One region of the Kitasatospora sp. NBC_00374 genome, then DNA from elsewhere that is predicted to be linked to it. Evidence: predicted binding sites of a transcription regulator. Region 1 holds the regulator's gene; the other holds the start of a gene.
What was found. Region 1 encodes HspR, which represses chaperone genes until heat shock. Its sites were predicted from a motif close to TTGAGNNNNNNNNNCTCAA; they were not measured.
Positions count from the first base shown of each region.

Region 2: a site for HspR is predicted at 2,175-2,193, ahead of lon (endopeptidase La). Genes of this name have one in related genera too.

Region 1 covers NZ_CP107964.1:4,304,954-4,308,357, reverse strand. The annotation lists gene OG871_RS19405 (LuxR family transcriptional regulator) at 1-921, opposite strand, end outside; gene OG871_RS19400 (heat shock protein transcriptional repressor HspR) at 1,122-1,631, opposite strand; gene dnaJ (molecular chaperone DnaJ) at 1,636-2,787, opposite strand; gene grpE (nucleotide exchange factor GrpE) at 2,878-3,404, opposite strand, start outside.
Region 2 covers NZ_CP107964.1:5,301,663-5,305,066, forward strand. The annotation lists gene OG871_RS23865 (response regulator transcription factor) at 1-716, opposite strand, end outside; gene OG871_RS23870 (rhomboid-like protein) at 1,282-2,004, shown strand; gene lon (endopeptidase La) at 2,216-3,404, shown strand, end outside.

The sequences.
Region 1 (3,404 bases):
GCGCATCTCGGCGATGTGGCGGGCCAGCGTTCGTTCGCTGATGCCCAGTCTTCTGGCGATCACTCGGTGATTGGTGCCCTTGAGGAGCAGGTCGACGATGGTCTGTCGAAGTCGGGAGACGACCTGCGGTGGCACTGTCCGTGCACCGTCAAAATCAAGTCCACGACTCCAGTTTCGCTCGAAGACCTCTTCGATGAGATAGCTGATAACGGCCTGGTCGTGAATGAACGCCGCCAAGTTGAGATCGTCGGCCACAGGGATCACGGCGGTGCGCCGATCGATCACGATCAACCTGGTGTACGGCTCGTCCAAGGTGCGCACCTTGCCCCCCGCGTCGGCAATGGTCGCCACGTACTCCCGGGTGGGTGCGTGATATCGGGTGCTGGGGTGGTAGATCGTCCGAATGGTCGCGCCGCGCCGCAGGGTCTCCAAATCGCGGGCGATGACGCCGGCCAGGGCTTCCGGCGGCCGGGGGCCGCCCGGTTGGGCGGCGAGCATCTCCTCCGAGCAGCCACTGACAAGCTGGCCCAGCCGTTGGTTTATCAGGACCTTGCCATGTACATACTCGATTGTTCCGCCGGTCTTCTCCGGAGTGCGGAACTCCTCGGCCAGTTCCTGCAGGTCCCCCGGCAGCGCCACCGCGCGGTGCAGCAGATCCAGGGCTTTGCGCTGCCAGATACTGCTCAGCCGGGCGGAGAGCTGTGCGGGGTCGACCGCGACCAGGATCCCGGGATCGTCGGTGTCCGGCACCAGCAGACCGATGTTCAGCAGCTCGGCGAGGGCCTTGCCGTCGGCCGCCTTGCTCTCGCACTCGGTGATCCGGCCGCGCGAGCGCAGCACGTGCCGGTAGAGCTCACGGGCCTGGGCCGTCAGGACGCCGAGCCCGCCCGAGGTGAGGCCCGGCTCATCGGTCTCACTCATCTGGCTCCTTGCCATCGGCACCCGGTACGAGGGGCGGCTGATTGCCCGTCCTGGGGATCATAGGCGCGTGGCGCGCAGCCGCGACCGCCTCGGCGATTCTTCTCTTCCCGGCCATGCTCTGCACGGGCACTCTCTCATCAAGACGACGCCGCCGGCACCCCCCAGGCGGAGGGTGCCGGCGGCATGGGTCGCCACGGCCGTCAGCGCTGCTTCGGCCGCCACACGACCAGTGCGCTGGACTGCTGGACCTGCTGGTACGGCACGAGGTCCCGGCGGTACGAGGCGTGCACCGCGGCCTCGCGCTGCTGGAGCGCGCTGGCGGCGCCGTCCAGGGCGTCGGCGAGTTCGGCGACCCGGGACTGCAGCGCGGTGACCTGGTTCTCCAGCTCGATGATCCGCTTGATGCCGGCCAGGTTGATGCCCTCGTCCTGGGACAGCCGCTGGACGTCGCGCAGCTGCTGGATGTCCCGGGCCGAGTAGCGGCGGCCGCGGCCCGCCGTCCGGTCGGGGCAGACCAGGCCGAGCCGGTCGTACTGGCGCAGCGTCTGCGGGTGCAGGCCGGAGAGCTCGGCGGCCACCGAGATCACGTAGACCGGGGTGTCCTCGGTCAGCACGTAGTGGGTGGGGCCGGGCCCCGCCGTGCGGCGGCGGGTGCCGCCGGGCAGGCCCTCGCCGAGGCCCGGCCCGATCGGGCCGTCAGGAGTGATCATCTGGTCACGCTCCCTCCGCCGCCCGGAACAGGGCGGCTCGCGGGTCGTCGGAGGCCGTGGCCTCGCGGTACTGCTCCAGTGCGGTCAGCGCGTCGCCGGTGACGAGCTTGGGTACCACGACCTCCACGGTGACCAGGAGGTCGCCGCGGGTGCCGTCCTTGCGGGTGGCGCCCTTGCCGCGGGCCCGCAGGGTGAGGCCGTTGGCGCTGCCGGCGGGCAGCTTGAGTTTCACCGGCGGGCCACCCAGGGTCGGCACCTCGATGGTGCCGCCCAGCGCGGCTTCGGGGAAGGTGACCGGCACGGTGACCGTCAGATTGTCGCCTTTGCGGCCGAAAACCGGGTGGGCGTCGACGTGCACGGTGACGTACAGGTCGCCCGGCTGGCCACCGCGCTCGCCCTGGGCGCCCTTGCCCTTGAGCCTGATCCGCTGGCCGTCCTGGACCCCGGCCGGGATCCGGACCTGCATGGTGCGGGCCGAACTGGCCCGGCCGCTGCCGTGGCAGACGGTGCACGGGTCGTCGACGATCATGCCGCGGCCCTTGCAGTCCCGGCAGGGCTCGGAGAGGGCGAAGGCGCCCTGGCCCCGGCTGACCGTGCCCGCGCCGACGCAGGTCGGGCAGACCCGCGGGGTGGTGCCGGCCTTGGCGCCGGTGCCGCTGCACACCCGGCAGGCGGCCTGGCTGGTCATCCGCAGCGGGACGGTCGCGCCGTCCACCGCCTCGTCGAAGCCGAGGGTCACCTCGGTCTCGACGTCGGCGCCCCGGCGGGGCTGGGGCTGACGGCCGCCGCGGTTGAACAGGCCGCCGAACACGTCGCCGAGGCCGCCGCTGCCGCCGGTCTGTCCGGCGCCGGTGAACAGGTCGCCGAAGTCGAAGTTGTGGCTGCCGTTGCCGCCCGGGCCGGCCCGGAAGCCGCCGGAGCCGAACAGCGAGCGGGCCTCGTCGTACTCCTTGCGGCGCTTCTCGTCCGACAGGACGTCATACGCCTCGGAGATGTCCTTGAAGCGGTCCTCCGCCTTGGCGTCGCCCTTGTTGGCGTCCGGGTGGAACTCCCGGGCGAGCTTGCGGTAGGTCTTCTTGATCTCCGTGGAGGTGGCGTCCTTGGGCACGCCGAGGACCTTGTAGTAGTCCTTCTCCACATAGTCCTTGGTGCTCATGGCTGCCGCCACCTCCCGAAGTCAGTCCATACGACGCTGCGGAGCCGTCCGTCGTACTCGACGACGTACGACTCCGCAGCGCACAGATTGTCAGTTGTCGGCCGCACCGTCAGCCTTGTCGGACTCCGAATCATCGGAATCCGGCGCGGCCGTGGTCTGCGTCCCCGGCTGGGGCTCGGCCACCGCGACCATCGCCGGGCGGATGATCCGCTCGCCGATCCGGTAACCCGGCTGCAGGATCTGGACACAGGTGTCCTCGGTGACGTCCGAGGAGTAGCTGTGCATCAGAGCCTCGTGCAGCGTCGGGTCGAAGGCCTCGCCCTCCTTGCCGAACTGCTGCAGGCCCAGCTTGGCGACGACCGTCTCCAGGTTGTCGGAGACCGACTTGAAGCCGCCCGTCACCTCGCCGTGCTCGCGGGCCCGGCCGATGTCGTCGAGCACCGGGATCAGGGACTCCAGGATGTTGGAGACCGCGATCTCGCGGACCGTCAGACGGTCGCGCTCGACCCGCTTGCGGTAGTTCTGGTATTCGGCCTGAAGGCGCTGCAGGTCGGCGGTGCGCTCGGCCAACTCGCGCTTCGCAGTCGCGAGTTCACCCGAGGCGCCGCCGGCGGCGG
Region 2 (3,404 bases), 1.0 Mb from region 1:
GGTGCCTCCAGGGCGTACCCGACGCCGTGCACCGTACGGATCCAGCTGGCACCGATCTTTCGGCGCAGCGCCTTGACGTGGCTGTCGACCGTGCGGGTGCCCGAGGCGTCCGTCCAGTCCCAGACCTCGGCGAGCAACTGCTCGCGGGTGAGCACCGCGCGCGGCTGGGCGGCCAGGCAGGCCAGCAGGTCGAACTCGGTCGGCGTCAGGTGGACGTCGCCCGCGCCGAGCCGCACCCGGCGCTGGACGTGGTCGATCTCCAGGTCGCCGAAGCGCAGGCTGCCGAGCGCCGGTGTCCTGGCCGCCTGCTGGGCGCGCTCCACGCGGCGCAGCAGGACGTTGACCCGGGCCGCCAGCTCGCGCATCGAGAACGGCTTGGTCATGTAGTCGTCCGCGCCGACCCCGAGGCCGACCAGCAGGTCGGTCTCGTCGTCGCGCGCGGTCAGCATGAGGACCGGCACCGGGCGCTGGGCCTGGATCCGGCGGCAGACCTCCAGGCCGTCGAAGCCGGGCAGCATGATGTCGAGCACGACGAGGTCGGGCTGCCAGGTGTGGAAGCCGTCCACCGCGCCGGGGCCGTCGTGGGCCACGGCGACCTTGAACCCCTCGGCGCCCAGCCGGGCGGCGATGGATTCGGCGATGGTGGGCTCGTCCTCGACGACGAGTACTCGTCGCTGAGTGCCCACCGGGTTGCTGCTGGTGTTTTCTTGCTGCATTTCTGTCACGGTCACGCCACCGCCCCCAGGGCTGCGGGCCGGCCACCTGTGGGGGTGACGGGGCTCCGCTCGTAGTCGTCTTGTTTCCGTCTGGGCTGCGCCCGGGTTGTCGAATCCGCCGAGCACCCTTCCGCCGAAGGTGCAGGAGCGGGTGGTACGCCGTGTGGGCCGCCGTACCTCTCCGTACTCCACGCAGGGTACGGACACCGTGCCCGTTTCGGCAGGTGGACCGGACATTTCCGGCCCGCGGGCCGGATCCGGTCCGGTTCCGGACCGGGCACGGGGCGATACCTTACCCGGCCGAAATCCACCCCCATGACGGTACGTATGCCCTCCAATCGGATTGTCCGCTCGGGCCGGGAAGCTACTCGTCCGTAAACAGAGGGTTGGTCCGTACCAGGGCGGCGGTGGTCCGGTGGCCGGGACCTGATGAATTCTCAGCGGATCCCCAGCGGACTCCCAGGGAGCCAACGTATCGTGGTCACGACAAACCGCGGTGGGGATCTCCGGCGTTCGTACGGGCGTTGAGGGAGAGTAGGACGGAAGGCCCGCGGACGGAGGCGCGATGACGGACACCGAAGGGCGTACCGCCGCGACCGGCGCCGGCCACTGCCGTGCCGCGCTGCTCCTGCTGCCCACGCCGCGCCGCAACCCCTTCGCGTTCGGCTACCTCGCCCTGCTGCTCGGTACCACCCTGTTCGCGCGCTTCGCCGACCCCGACCTGGTGCAGCGGTTGCAGTCGGCCTCCAGCAGTGACGCCCACAACCTGCTGGTCCGCCCGGTCTCGGCCCTGCTGCTGAGCGGGGTCTGGGTGGCGGGTCCGGTGTGGATGCCGTACCTCTGGGCCTTCCTCGCCACCGTCGCCCCGCTGGAGCGCCGGGTCGGCGGGCTGCGGGCCGCCGGGGTGTTCGCAGCCGGGCACATCACGGCCACGCTGGTCTCGCAGGCGGTCGTGGTCGGTGCGGTGGCCGGCGGCGGCCTCGGCACCGACGCCCTGGACGCGCTGGACATCGGTGTCAGCTACGGCGTGCTGACCAGTCTCGGCGCACTCGCCGGGCTGCTGCCGCCGACGGGCCGGGTGGTCACGCTGGGTGCGGCCGGCGCGCTGGTCGGGCACCAGATGCTCACCGACCAGGACCTCGTCACCGGGGTCGGGCACCCGGTCGCCCTGCTGGTCGGCATTGCCCTCTGGGGCCGGCTGCGCCGCGGCCCGGGCCGTCGGCCGCGGCCGCTGTGGACGCGCGCCTGGTCGACCCGCCGCACTGCCCCCGCGCGCTCCGAAGTCTGACCCCCGGGCCCTCGCCCGGCCCTCCTCTCCCCGTCCCGGCGCCCCTCTCCCCGTCCGGGCACCGTGGTCCGCCGTTGTCCCTGCGCCGCGCCTTCGGCCGGGCCCTGCGCCGATCGCCGCCGATCGCTCAGGGCGAACATCGGGGTGGGAACAATCGGCCCGCGCCAAACCTTAGTCAGGTCAACTCAACTTCGCTGACTGGGGAGAGATCATGGCATCGACGTCCACTCCGCTCACTCTGCCCGTGCTGCCGCTCGACGACGAGGTCGTGCTTCCCGGCATGGTCGTCCCGCTCGACCTCTCCGACACCGAGGTGCGCGCGGCCGTCGAAGCCGCCCGGGCCGGGGCGCGCGGGGCGGGCAAGCCGCAGGTGCTGCTGGTGCCGCGGCTGGACGGCTCGTACGGCGCGGTCGGCACCCTGGCCACCGTCGAGCAGGTCGGCCGGCTGGCCGACGGAGACCCGGCCGCCCTGGTCCGGGCCGTGCGACGGGTGCGGATCGGCGCCGGCACCACCGGGCCCGGCGCCGCGCTCTGGGTGGAGACCACCCCCTTCCGTGAGTCCGACCCCGGCCTTCCGGTGGCCGGCCGGGCCGCCGAGCTGGTCAGGGAGTACAAGGCGCTGTCCACCCAGTGGCTGCGCAAGCGCGGCGCCTGGCAGATCGTCGACCGGGTCGCCCAGATCGACGGCGTCGGCGAGCTCGCGGACAACATCGGCTACGCGCCCTTCGCCACCGTCGAGCAGAAGCTCAAGGTGCTGCTGGAGTCGGACCAGGTGGCGCGCCTGGAGTACGCGCTGACCCTGCTGCGCGACCACCTCGCCGAGGAGGAGGTCAACGACACCATCCGCAAGGATGTCGAGGAGGGTGTCGCCAAGCAGCAGAAGGAGTTCCTGCTGCGCCGTCAGCTGGAGGCCGTCCGCAAGGAACTGGCCGAGCTGAACGGCGACCCCGCCGACGAGGAGGGCGACTACCGGGCCCGGGTGGAGGCCGCCGACCTGCCCGAGAAGGTCCGGGAGGCCGCACTCAAGGAGGTCGACAAGCTGGAGCGCTCCTCCGACCAGTCGCCCGAGGGCTCCTGGATCCGGACCTGGCTGGACACCGTCCTGGAGCTGCCCTGGAACGAGCGCACCGAGGACGCGTACGACATCGCCGCGGCCCGGGCGGTGCTGGACGCCGACCACGCCGGGCTCGCCGACGTGAAGGACCGGATCGTCGAGTACCTCGCCGTCCGCAAGCGCCGGGCCGACCAGGGGCTCGGCCAGATCGGCGGCCGGCGCGGCGGGGCGGTGCTGGCGCTGGTCGGCCCGCCCGGCGTCGGCAAGACCTCGCTGGGCGAGTCCGTGGCCCGCGCGATGGGCCGCTCCTTCGTCCGGGTGGCGCTCGGCGGCGTCCGGGACGAGG